Regions from separate parts of the Arthrobacter vasquezii genome, predicted to be linked through region 2. Evidence: predicted binding sites of a transcription regulator. Region 2 holds the regulator's gene; the other holds the start of a gene.
What was found. Region 2 encodes HspR, which represses chaperone genes until heat shock. Its sites were predicted from a motif close to AAGTTGAGTCNNNNNGACTCAACTT; they were not measured.
Positions count from the first base shown of each region.

Region 1: clpB (ATP-dependent chaperone ClpB) is a predicted target of HspR. The motif match lies at 2,756-2,780, and genes of this name have one in related genera.

Region 1 covers NZ_JAROKN010000093.1:260-6,422, reverse strand. The annotation lists gene P4U43_RS17260 (penicillin-binding transpeptidase domain-containing protein) at 1-1,590, opposite strand, end outside; gene P4U43_RS17255 (aldo/keto reductase) at 1,690-2,691, shown strand; gene clpB (ATP-dependent chaperone ClpB) at 2,811-5,408, shown strand; partial or broken gene P4U43_RS17245 (septum formation family protein) at 5,466-6,163, opposite strand, start outside.
Region 2 covers NZ_JAROKN010000004.1:6,253-12,415, forward strand. The annotation lists gene P4U43_RS02840 (ABC transporter ATP-binding protein) at 1-20, shown strand, start outside; gene P4U43_RS02845 (ABC transporter permease) at 17-853, shown strand; gene P4U43_RS02850 (SDR family NAD(P)-dependent oxidoreductase) at 879-1,571, opposite strand; gene P4U43_RS02855 (PspA/IM30 family protein) at 1,624-2,316, opposite strand; gene P4U43_RS02860 (hypothetical protein) at 2,322-2,927, opposite strand; gene P4U43_RS02865 (heat shock protein transcriptional repressor HspR) at 2,984-3,406, opposite strand; gene P4U43_RS02870 (DnaJ C-terminal domain-containing protein) at 3,444-4,439, opposite strand; gene P4U43_RS02875 (nucleotide exchange factor GrpE) at 4,591-5,277, opposite strand; gene dnaK (molecular chaperone DnaK) at 5,280-6,163, opposite strand, start outside.

The DNA.
Region 1 (6,163 bases), on a different contig from region 2:
CCCTGCCAGGAGCGTGGGTGCCACCCGTTCTCCGGCGCCGACCGAGGCGGCCATGATGGCCAGGGACAGTGGGGAGACCAGGACCTCGCCCTGCCCGATCATGGATGCTGCATGAGCAGTGCCGTCCGCCTCCGTCGGAACCGAGCCGAAGAAAGCGGGGGTTCCAATGGGAACGTCGATTCCAATGCCCAGGTCCGCGGCAGCCGAGGCCAGCGCTTCCTGGGAAACGACGTCGCGCTGTGAGATGAAGCCAGTGTTGCAGGATTGCGCAACGGCCTGCAGGAGCGGAATTTTCCCGGTGAACTGCGCGGGATACCCCGGCACGTTGTTGAACGCGCGCCCCTCGACCACCAGCTCCTCGGGGCAGCTGGTGGGGGTCTGCGGGGTGAAGCCGTTCTTGAGCAGGGCAAGTGATGTGGCCACCTTGAAGGTAGATCCGGGCGGATACTGGCCAAGCAGTGCGGTCTGCAAACCCTCGCTGCCGGGGCCGTTCGCGACCGTCAGGATTTCTCCAGTTGACGGCCGGATAGCCACAATCGAGGATGCCGAGGGTTCTTCTGCGAGCACGTTCTCTGCCAGTGTCTGCAGCGCCGGATCAAGTGTGAGTTCCAGCGGCTCTCCGGGAACCGGCGCCTTCTCGAAGAGGACTTCGCTGGTGCGTGCTTCTCCCTCCCCGGTCACGGCTTCGATGACCATCCCGGGGGTGCCGCCCAGCTGCTCGTCATACTGCAACTGAAGACCCGATAAGCCCGCAACATCACCCGGTTCGAGGCGACCAGCAGACTGCTCCACCAGCTCAGCCGTCACCGGCCCAACGGACCCCAGCAGCTCCCGGGCAAAGGTGCGGGTGGGGGCAAGGGACATGGTGTCCGGGATGCCGGATGCTCCCGGGATAGCGTCAATCTCTTCGTCCGAGACGGGGCGGTCCTCGTTGTCACGCAGGACGATCGCCTCGACGAAGGCCTGCTCGCCGGCACTCAGCACCTGTTCTGTGTAGGCGGCAGGATCGATGCCGACTAGTTCGGCCAGCGCGGCGGACGACGATTCAAGCCCGGAAGCATCGATCCGCGTCTTGTCGATGCCCACCCTGATGACCGGGCGGTCTGTCACCAGAACCTCGCCACCGGCGCCGAGGACTTCCGCGCGTTCGGCCGGTGTGCGGGAGACCGCAAGCGAAGCTTCGGCACTGAGGCCGTCAACGGCGACGGAGGGATCCCAGCCCGCCTGCCATTGGTCATCAACCAGCGTCAGCTCGGCGGTGGTGGTGTAGGTCCAATCCTTGTCGCTGTCATCAAGATCCCACACATGATTCAGCTGGGCCGTTGCGGTGTCTTCTCCCGTCGATTCCACGCCCGCAACGGAAACCTTCGGTGAAACCGCGTCAAGGGCAGCGGTGATTTCTTCGAGCTGCGCTGTGGCATCCTCACCGGAGACGGCGGCAAAAGCAACGCTGCTCAGGTCCCCGCCGGCCAAGCCCTCGGCGAGGCGTGTGGCTGCATCCTCGGCCGTAGGACCATCCTGTGAGCAGGAGGTCAGCGTCAACGCCAACGCGGCAACGGTCAGGACGGACGTGATGTTGGTTTTCCCCATGGGTTCATTATTGCCTAGGTGCTTCCCGGATGATCCCGCTTGTCCACATACGCCGCGCAGGCCTGTCGGGCGGCCTGTCAGCGGAATACCATCGAGGGCATGACCACCCTCATCCGAACTGAACTGGCAACCGGCCTCACCGTGAGCGCCCAGGGATTCGGCGGCATGGCGCTCACCGATGTCTACGGCGGGCTCGATCAGGAACAGGCACTGAAAACGCTCCACCATGCTGTCGACACCGGCGTGACGTTCATCGACACGGCTGACGTGTACGGTGCGGGCAGCAACGAAGAACTCGTTGGCCGGCTGCTCCAGGGGCGGCGGGACGAGGTGGAAGTCGCCACCAAGTTCGGAATCGAGGGGAGCCCGGCTTCAGGCTACACGGGCGTCCGCGGAGATGCTGCCTATGTGCAAAGCGCAGCAGAAGCCAGCCTGCGGCGGCTGGGAACGGACGTCATTGACCTCTACTACATGCACCGGCGTGATACTTCCGTACCGATCGAAGAGACAGTCAACGCGATGGCGGTATTGGTTGCAGCGGGAAAGGTGCGCCATCTGGGACTCTCAGAGGTGACTGCGGATGAGTTGTCGGCCGCCCATGCCGTGCATCCGATCGCCGCCGTACAGAGCGAATGGTCCATTTGGAGCCGGGACGTCGAACGTCAGGTTGTGCCCGCAGCTGTACGGCTCGGGGTTGGGTTTGTGCCTTATTCGCCGCTCGGTAGGGGGTTCCTCACCGGGACGGTCCAGGCTCGGTCACTCTCTGCCGGCGACTTCCGGCATCGCGTGCCGAGGTTCAGCGCGGACGCGATGGATGCCAATGCCGCCGTGGTGGAAGCCGTCCAAGCGGTGGCCGTCAATGCCGGAGCCACGCCCGCGCAGGTGGCCCTTGCCTGGCTCGGGGCGCAGGGCTCCAAGTTTGGGCTTCCGGTAGTTCCGATTCCCGGCACCCGCAAACCGGAGCGCATCGACGAGAACGCAGGCGCGCTTTCGGTGACGCTTTCCGACGCGGATCTGGATGTGCTGGATGCGGCTGCGGACCTCGTGGTGGGCGAGCGCAGTGCCAACCCCGGCTGGGTGTCGAAGGGCAGGGAGGCCTGAGGCGGCTCTGTGCATCGGCAGCGGTTCGCCTGAAGTGAAAACGCCCTCCGAACACTGCGGCGTTAAGTTGAGCGTAGTACACTCAACTTAGTAGTTTGCGCTAATGCAGGAGGGCCAGCATGGACACCAAGTTCACCACCAAGAGCCAGGAAGCACTGTCTGCTTCCGCTATGAATGCCTCCACCGCAGGAAACCCCCAGGTGGAGCCCGCACACGTACTCAAGGCGTTGATGGATCAGCGGGACGGTGTGGCTGTCGCGCTGCTCTCGGCTGCCGGTGTGGGTGCTGACAGTGTCAGCGTCAAGGCGAGCGCCGCGATCAAGGCGATGCCGTCGTCGTCGGGTTCATCCGTTGCCCAGGCACAGTTTTCACAGCCCATGCTGAGGGTCATCACCGCTGCGCAGCAGGAGGCGGAATCGCTGGGGGACTCCTTCGTCTCCACCGAACACCTCCTCCTCGGGATCGCCGCTGACTCCGGGCCTGCAGGCCGGATTCTGCGCGAGGAAGGAGCCTCCCGTGATGCGCTGATTGCGGCGCTCCCGGGCGTGCGTGGGGACCGGCGCGTCACCAGCCCTGATCCTGAGAACACCTTCCAGGCGCTTGAGAAGTTCGGTGTGGACCTGACGGAGATCGCGCGCTCGGGCAAGCTGGACCCGGTCATTGGGCGTGATACCGAGATTCGCCGCGTGGTGCAGGTGCTCTCTCGCCGTACCAAGAACAATCCCGTGCTGATCGGTGAGCCGGGGGTCGGCAAGACGGCCGTCGTGGAAGGCCTGGCGCAGCGCATGGTCGCGGGGGACGTTCCTGAGTCACTGAGGGGCAAGACGCTCATCAGCCTCGATCTGGGTTCGATGATCGCCGGTGCCAAGTACCGCGGGGAGTTCGAGGAACGCCTCAAGGCGGTCCTTGAGGAGATCAAAGCCTCGAACGGACAGGTGGTCACCTTCATCGATGAGCTGCATACCGTTGTCGGAGCGGGTGCGTCGGAAGGGTCCATGGACGCCGGCAACATGCTCAAGCCCATGCTCGCCCGCGGCGAGCTGCGCCTGATCGGCGCCACCACCCTGGACGAGTACCGGGAGAACATCGAGAAAGACGCGGCGCTCGAACGCCGGTTCCAGCAGGTCTACGTCGGTGAGCCAAGCGTTCAGGACACCGTGGGCATCCTGCGCGGACTCAAGGAACGCTATGAAGCCCACCACAAGGTGTCCATTGCGGACTCGGCGCTGGTTGCGGCCGCAACACTGTCCAACCGGTACATCAGCGGACGCCAGCTACCGGACAAGGCCATCGACCTGGTGGATGAAGCGGCGTCCCGGCTGCGGATGGAGATCGATTCCGCCCCGGAGGAAATCGACCAGCTGCGCCGCGCCGTCGACCGCCTCACCATGGAGGAACTGGCGCTCGAGGGTGAGTCTGATGAAGCGTCGGTTGAGCGTCTGGAGGCCCTCCGCGCGGACATGGCGGACCGCAAGGAGCAGCTCGCTGCGCTGAACGCCCGCTGGGAGGCGGAAAAGGCCGGGCTGAACCGCATCGGCGACCTCAAGGCGAAGCTGGATGAACTGCGCTCACAGCAGGAACGCACCCAGCGCGAGGGTGATTTCGAGACTGCCTCCCGCATTCTCTACGGCGAGATACCGCAGGTCCAGCGGGAACTTGATGCCGCGCAGGCGGAGGAGGAGCGGTCCGCGGATTCGCCGGAGCTGATGGTCGCGGAGGAGGTCACGGCATCGGACATTGCGGAGGTGATCTCTGCGTGGACCGGTATTCCGGCGGGCCGCATGCTGCAGGGTGAAAGCCACAAGCTGCTCCACATGGAGGAGAACCTTGGTGAGCGCCTGATCGGCCAGAAGAAGGCCGTTGCGTCGGTTTCCGATGCAGTGCGTCGCGCCCGTGCCGGGATCTCGGACCCGGACCGGCCCACCGGATCTTTCCTCTTCCTCGGGCCTACCGGTGTAGGTAAAACTGAACTCGCCAAGGCCCTCGCGGACTTCCTGTTCGACGATGAGCGTGCAATGATCCGCATCGACATGTCCGAGTACTCGGAGAAGCATGCGGTTGCGCGGCTGGTCGGCGCGCCTCCCGGGTACGTGGGGTATGAGGAGGGCGGGCAGCTCACCGAAGCGGTCCGGCGCAGGCCCTACAGCGTGGTGCTGCTCGACGAGGTGGAAAAAGCTCATCCCGAAGCGTTTGACATCCTCCTTCAAGTGCTCGACGACGGCCGGCTCACCGATGGTCAGGGCCGCACGGTGGACTTCCGCAACGTGATCCTGGTGATGACATCCAACCTGGGTTCCCAGTTCCTGGTGGACCCCACCGTGGATGAGGCCGCGCGCCGGGATGCGGTCATGTCGGTGGTTAACTCAAGCTTCAAGCCGGAGTTCCTCAACCGGCTCGATGACATCATCATGTTCGACGCGCTCAGCATTGAGGAGCTCTCGCAGATTGTGGATCTGCAGGTGGCTGCGCTCGCGGCCCGGCTTCAGGACCGCCGGCTCACACTCGATGTCACCGACGCCGCGCGGGAATGGCTGGCACTCACCGGGTTTGACCCCGCGTACGGTGCCCGGCCGCTTCGCCGCCTGGTGCAGCGTGAGATCGGCGACCGCCTCGCGCGCGGATTGTTGTCAGGAGAAATCAGCGACGGCGACAAGGTCCGGGTTGACCGTGCAGCGGACGGGGCAGCAGGGCTGAGCGTCGGCAGCGTTACGGCCTAAAAGTGGCAGATCCCCGTGCCGGCGGCGTCGGTACGGGGATCCAGGCACTTCTTTCGGTCACCCGGCCAGCAGGGTGTCTGTGATGACGTTGCCTTCATCGGAGACTACGAAGCAGTCGATGCGCCGGTCGCCGTCCGCCCAGGTACCCGACGTCGGGGTGACCTGGGTCAGTGTGAGGCCCGCGTACTCTGCGGCCGCGTTCTCATCAATCGCCACCGAGTTGCACAGATCGTCTCCGCTGGCATTCAGTGCAGCTTCCCCGGGGAACTCCGAGTCCTCGGGGAAGGAGGTGGTGGCCAATAGCTGGGCATTGTGCGGCGTGGTGCACGTAACGGTGGTGACGTCAGCGCTGAGGTCAGTGGAATCGAAGCCGTGGATACAGTCTCCGGCGACGAGTTCGAGGGGCGAGATGCCTTCCGCGATGATGCCGTCCGCACCCGGAGTGGTGCTGGCAGAGGACGCGGCATCGGAAGTGTCCGCACCCAGCGCATTGACGATGCTCGCGATCGCGAAGATCAACAGGGCGAGCACCACCAGTCCTGCAACACCCAGAATGATCAGCTTTTTCCGGCTTCCGCCGCGGGAAGAGCGGCCGGCGGAACGGGCTCGGATGCGCGTAGGGGCAGGGTCATCCCCTCCCGTCGGTGGAAGGCCATAGGGCCCGCCCACAGGCGGAACAGGGCTCCCGGGAGCCTGCGGTTGCCCGCTCGCGAATGGTTGGGCCCACGGCGCTTCGGGAGCGGCCGAATCTGAGG
Region 2 (6,163 bases):
CCGCCAAGGAGCAGCAATGAGCACCGTCACAGGACCTGACGCCGCGGCTCGTCACAACACCGCGACGGCACACACTGCGCCGTCCCAGCTTTCACTGATCCGCACGCATACGAAAGCACAGCTCCTTGAGCAGCTGCGCATTCCGGTCGCGGTGATCTCCTCGGTGGTATTTCCGGCACTGGTGCTGATGTTTTTCGTGGTGCCGCAGCCGGCGGTGACTGCCGATCCGATGGCCTCGCTGGAATCGATAGCGCAGCTTGGCGTGTTCGGTGTGATGAGCGCGTTCCTGTTCAACTACGGAGTCGGAGTGGCGGAGGACCGCGCCAACCCGTGGAGCAGCTATGTCCGCTCACTCCCGGTGGGAGCGCTGCCTGGAATCCTGGGGAGAGCGGTGACCGGAATGCTGTTTGCGTTCATGTCGCTGCTGCCGGTCCTGATTCTGGGCGCCTTGCTCACCTCCGCACCGGACGCCTTCACCAGCGGCGACCTGCCCTGGTGGCGCGTTCCCTTCGCTGTAGCGGTGTGGCTGCTGTGCGGGCTGCCGTTCCTGGCGCTTGGGCTGTTCATCGGGCACCTGTGCACCTCGAAGGTAGCCGTTGCGGTGACGCAGGTGGTGTTCTTCCCACTGGCCTTTGCGGGCGGCATGATGCTCCCACCGCTGATGTTCCCTGAGTGGCTCAACACGCTTTCGCTGTTCCTCCCCTCGCGTGCCGCACGGGACCTGTCCGTCTTCGCGCTCACCGGTGAGGGGCTGCACTCGACCACCGTCGTCTGCCTGCTGGCGTGGCTGCTCGTACTGGGAGCGGCAGCGCTCTGGGCTGCGCGGCGCGATCAGGGCCGCCGCTTCCGCTGACCCCTTCGCGTTCCTGTCCCTCCGCTCAGTCGAACGACGACGACGGCAGGTCCCGCTCCCCCGCAGCCATCGCATCCACAATCCGCCGCGCAACCGCATCCGGGTCCTTGCCCTGCGGCAGGCGGGGTGCCTGGCCATCGATTGGACGGGTAGCGAGGCCGGTCTCGGTATGGGGTGGCCGCACGTCCAGCACACGGACACCGCTGCGGCGCAGTTCGAGAGCGGCTGCCTTCCCGAAGGCACTCAGGGCTGCTTTGCTGGCCGAGTACGCCGCCATTCCTGCGGTGGGACTATCGGCGACGACGGCGCTGATCTGAACCACCTGCCCGCCCTTCTCCAGGCGCGGAAGCACTGCCCGCAGAAGCCGGGCATAGCCTACGAAGTTGGTGAGGAGCAGCTCATCCAGGGTGTCGTCGTCGAGCTCCGCCAAGGCGCCGAACGCAACCACACCGGCGGCGTACACCACGCCGTCCAGCGGTTGGCCGTCAAGCGCATCGACGATGCCGGCCGGACCGCCGGGCAGCGTGAGGTCAGCGGCGATGGACTGAGCGCCAAGCCGGCCAGCGAGCGCACCGAGTTTCTCCTGGTCCCTGCCGCTGAGCGTCAGTTCAGCTCCCCTGGAGCTCAGCTCCCCCGCGATGCGCGAGCCGAGCTCACCCGTTGCGCCGACCACCAGGAACTGTTTGCCGCTGATTCCGTTGCCATTGAGATCATCCATTGCCTGAGCCTAACAACCGGCCCTGACGGTTCCCCCTGAAGTGCCCGGGCTGTCAGGCGGAACCTGGACGGTTTCCCTGCACCCGACCCTTCAGCTGGCGGAGTTCCTGCTCGGCAGCTTCGCGTGCTTCCAGCTCATCGAAGGCGTCTTCGAGCTTCCCGGAAGTTGGGTCTGACCAGGCGAGTTCTTCCTGCGCAGCCTGCCGGTGCCTCAGCCGCCGGGCTTCCTGCTCCGCCTCGCGGGCAGCGCGGGCGGTTTCCATACTGTTGCCTGCGGAGGACGAGACTGCTCCCCGAACGTCCAGCGCTGCCTGGGTTGCACCGTGCTGAGCCTTCAGGGATTCGTAGCGCACCGCGTTGTCCTGCAGGGAGGTTTCAAGCCAGTACAGGTCTGACTCCAGCGAGCGGAACTGCTGATCGACGTCGTCGCGTTGGCGGGTCAGTGTCTCGAGTCTCTTCTGGATTTCCAGGGCGCGGCGCAGGGCTGACCGGGCGGCGTCGTCATTGTTGTTCGCGACCGCCCGTTCCGCTTCCCGGTTGCACGCATCGAGATCTGCAGCTGCTTGCCGGGCAAGGGTATCCACGCGATGGCGGACTGCGGCGAGGTCAGCGACGCTGCGGCGCGCGCGGTCGAGGTTCTCTTCCTGTTGGCGCTGCGATTCGCCGAGGGCGGTGATGGGATCGCCCGGTTCAACGGCGTTTCGGCGTGAGGCGATGATGCGTGAGATGCGGCGTCGGACGGACACTGGCGCTAGGCCCGCCGGGTGCCGGTGCCGTAGGCGGCGTTCCAGGTCTTCAGCGCGCCGATCTCCATGGTGAGGCGGGAGGTGGCCCGCTCCAGCTGCCTGCTGCCGGTTTCCTGGTGTACCTCCAGCAAGGTACGGCGCAGCTGGGCCGACAGTTCGCACAGGGAGTTGACCTGCTCTCCGATGCTGTTCGCGAGGTCCTCGCGCAGCGCGCGGTTAGGTTCACGCTCAGCAAGTGCTATGCGTTCGCAGAGTACTGCCTCGGCGCGCGTGAGGTCATCCGCCGTTGCCGCCAGATCACCCGTCGGAGACCCTTGCGCGATGGCGGCGGCAACTGAACGGCGCGTGGCGCCAGTGGAACGCTCCAGCTGGAGCCGGAGCCTTGCGAGCTCCCGCGCCGAAGCGTCCGTGGAAAAGGAACGCAGCCGGCTGGAGCCGCGCTCGATCCGGCGACGGAGAATTCCTGAGCGACGGATGCGGCGCACAATCAACCAGGTTCCGGTTGCAGCGCCAATCGCGAGGATTCCCAGGACGGCACCCCCGAAGAGGAGAAGCTGGAGAACACCCTCCAGCAGGAATTCCGCGGCGTCAACGAACTCTGATTCAGGCATGTATCTAAGTGTGCCGTGGAATTGCAGGTTGCGCCACGTGGGAAGCACCGGAGCGGTCAGCGGGTTGGCTCGCCGCGCCAGATCATCAGTGCCTGGCTGCGCGGGCGGGGACGCTGCCCGCGGGCGAGGGTAACCACGTCGCCCGCGAGACCGGCAGCGAAAACACGGGTGGCCTCGGACTTCCGGCGCTGGGCGAGTTCGTCCGTGAGTTCACTCACCCGGTGCTGGAGTGCCAGGACCTGGTTCTCCAACTCCAGGATGCGCCTGATGCCCTCGAGCGAAACGCCTTCCTGGGAGAGCCGCTGCACCTCACGCAGGACATTGACGTCACGCTGTGAGTAGCGCCGGGCACGCCCCGGCGCCCTGCTGGGAATCACGAGGCCCAACCTGTCGTATTGACGCAGCGTCTGGGGATGCATGTCCGCCAACTCCGCCGCAACGGAGATGACATAGATGGGCATATTGATGTCAACAGGCATGTGTCGCTCCCCTTTCGCTGGCTAGCTCTCCCACACCTTAGAGCCGCGCCTTCTCGGCAAGATTGACCCGTGGATCAGCGTCTTTCGTGGCGTTCGAGAAGGCCTCCACTGCGGCTGCGGCGTCTTTGTTCAGATTTTGTGGAACAACGATGTCAATTGTCACCAGGAGGTCGCCGGTTGCCTTCGACGTCTTTACTCCGCGGCCCTTCACGCGCAGGGTCCTTCCCGAGGGAGTGCCTGCCGGGACTTTCACCGTGACCTTCTCGCCGTCCAGGGTGGGCACCTCCACCTGCGCTCCGAGGGTCGCTTCCGGGAACGTGACCGGCACGTGTACACGGATGTTGTCGCCGTCGCGCTGGAAGAAGGAATGCGGTTTCACATTGACGGTGACCATGAGGTCCCCGTTGCCTGCGGCTCCCGGCTGACCCTTGCCGCGCACACGCACTTTCTGGCCGTCGCGGATGCCGGCTGGAATGCGCACGTCGATGACTTCGCCCGATGGTTCACGCAGGCCGATGGTGGTCCCGCGGATTGACCCTGCGAAGGAGATGCTGGTGCTGGCGGTGCGGTCCGCGCCCTTGCGGGGCGGCGTCTGGTAGCCCGGAAAACCGCCGCCGGACGAGTAGCCGCCTGCGCCCCCGAACAGGTCAGCGAACTCCGGTGGCAGGTTACTGCCGCCGCCGAAGCCGCCGCTGCGTTGACGCCCCGCGGACTGGCCGAAGAGGTTCCCGAAGACGTCATCGAAGCCTGCGCCGCCGGCTGGGCCGCCGGGGCCCCCTGCGGTGAATCGGGCGCCGCTTCCCATGGCGCGGATCGCGTCATACTGCTGGCGTTCCTCAGCGTCGGACAGCACCGAGTAGGCCTCGGAAATGTCCTTGAACATCTTGTCAGAGCCCCCGGTGCTTTGGTTCTGGTCCGGGTGGTGCTTCCGCGCGAGCTTCCGGTAAGCCTTCTTGATGTCGGCGTCGGAGGCGTCCTTGGGCACACCAAGAATCTTGTAGAAGTCCTTGTCGACCCAGTCCTGACTGGCCATCTGACCCCTCCTCTCTATAACTCTCTAAGTTGCCTGTTCGTGGAAGCGTTGCGTCCTTTCCCTCCGAGGAAGGGGGCTTCAATATTCCGAAGCGAGCTCTGCGAGTCTCGGAATTTCGTTGCCCCCGGTCGGAGGGAAAGGACGCGCTCAGCTACTCCGGAACTGCGACGATCACCTGGGCGGCACGCAGGACGCGGTCATTTTTCTTGTAACCCACGCGCAGGATCTGGCTGACGCTGTCGAACTGGACCTCGGCGCTGGGCTGCTGGATGAGGGCTTCGTGGATGTTCGGGTCGAACTCCACACCGGTCTCATCGATGCGGGACAGACCGTAGGTCTTCAGCGCGTTCTCCAGCTTGGTGGAGATTGCTGCGAAAGGACCGTCCGCGAGGTCGCCGTGCTGCCGGGCTGCGTCAATGTCGTCGAGAACCGGCATCAGCGAATTCAACACGCCGATCACTGCCATGTCCCGCGCGACGTCCCGGTCACGCTCCACGCGCTTGCGGTAGTTGACGTACTCCGCCTGCAGCCGCAGGAAGTCGTTCCGGAGCTCGGCCTCAACATCGGTGGAAGCAGCCGGAACCTCTTCGCCGCCACCGGCCTCGTTGAGGATGACTTCCGCCTGGGCCAATGCGTCCTGGCCGTCTGCAGGGCCGTCGGTCGGGGCTTCGGACTCCTGACCGGCACCCGCTGAGGGCGCCGAACCAGTGTCATCCGAGCCGGCGGTCCCGCCGGCATCCTGCTGCCCACGGACCTGGCCGGTTTCCGGGTCGATCTTCCGGTTGTCCCGGAAGCTGACCGGCTCCTGATGCTCTTCTTCGTTTCCGTGGTGAGGCATGGCTACTTCTTCTCGTCTTCGTCAACAACCTCGGCGTCTACGATGTCCTCATCGTCAGCCTTGGTGCCGTCTTCGCCCGGCTCACCGCTTGGGGCAGCACCGGGACCGGTGGCGCCTTCCTGCTGTGCCTGGGCGTAGATGGCTTCGCCCAGCTTGCTCTGGGATGCCTGGAGCTTCTCGAAGGCGGCCTTCACCTCATCATCATTGTCCTGGGTTTCCAGGGCCTTCTTGAGGGCGTCGACGTCAGCCTGAACCTCCGTCTTGACCTCTTCCGGCAGCTTGTCCGAGTTATCGGCAATGAGCTTGTCGGTCGAGTAGGCCAGCTGCTCGGCACCGTTACGGGTATCAGCTGCCGCACGGCGCTGCTTGTCTTCGGCAGCGTGCTCCTCGGCGTCACGGACCATGCGGTCGATGTCTTCCTTGGAGAGCGAGGAACCACCGGTGATGGTCATCGACTGCTCAGTGCCGGTGCCCTTGTCCTTGGCGGATACGTGCACAATGCCGTTGGCATCGATGTCGAAGGTCACCTCGACCTGCGGTACGCCGCGCGGCGCAGGGGCAATGCCGGTGAGCTCGAAAGTACCCAGCGGCTTGTTGTCGCGGGTGAACTCGCGCTCGCCCTGGAAGACCTGGATGGCCACGGACGGCTGGTTGTCATCCGCGGTGGTGAAGGTCTCGCTTCGCTTGGTGGGGATGGCCGTGTTGCGCTCAATCAGGTGGGTCATCACGCCGCCCTTGGTCTCGATGCCGAGGGACAACGGGGTGACGTCAATAAGGAGTACGTCCTTGCGCTCGCCCTTCAGCACACCTGCCTGCAGTGCTGCGCCGACTGCGACGACCTCGTCCGGGTTGACGCCCTTGTTGGGCTCCTTGCCTCCGGCAAGCT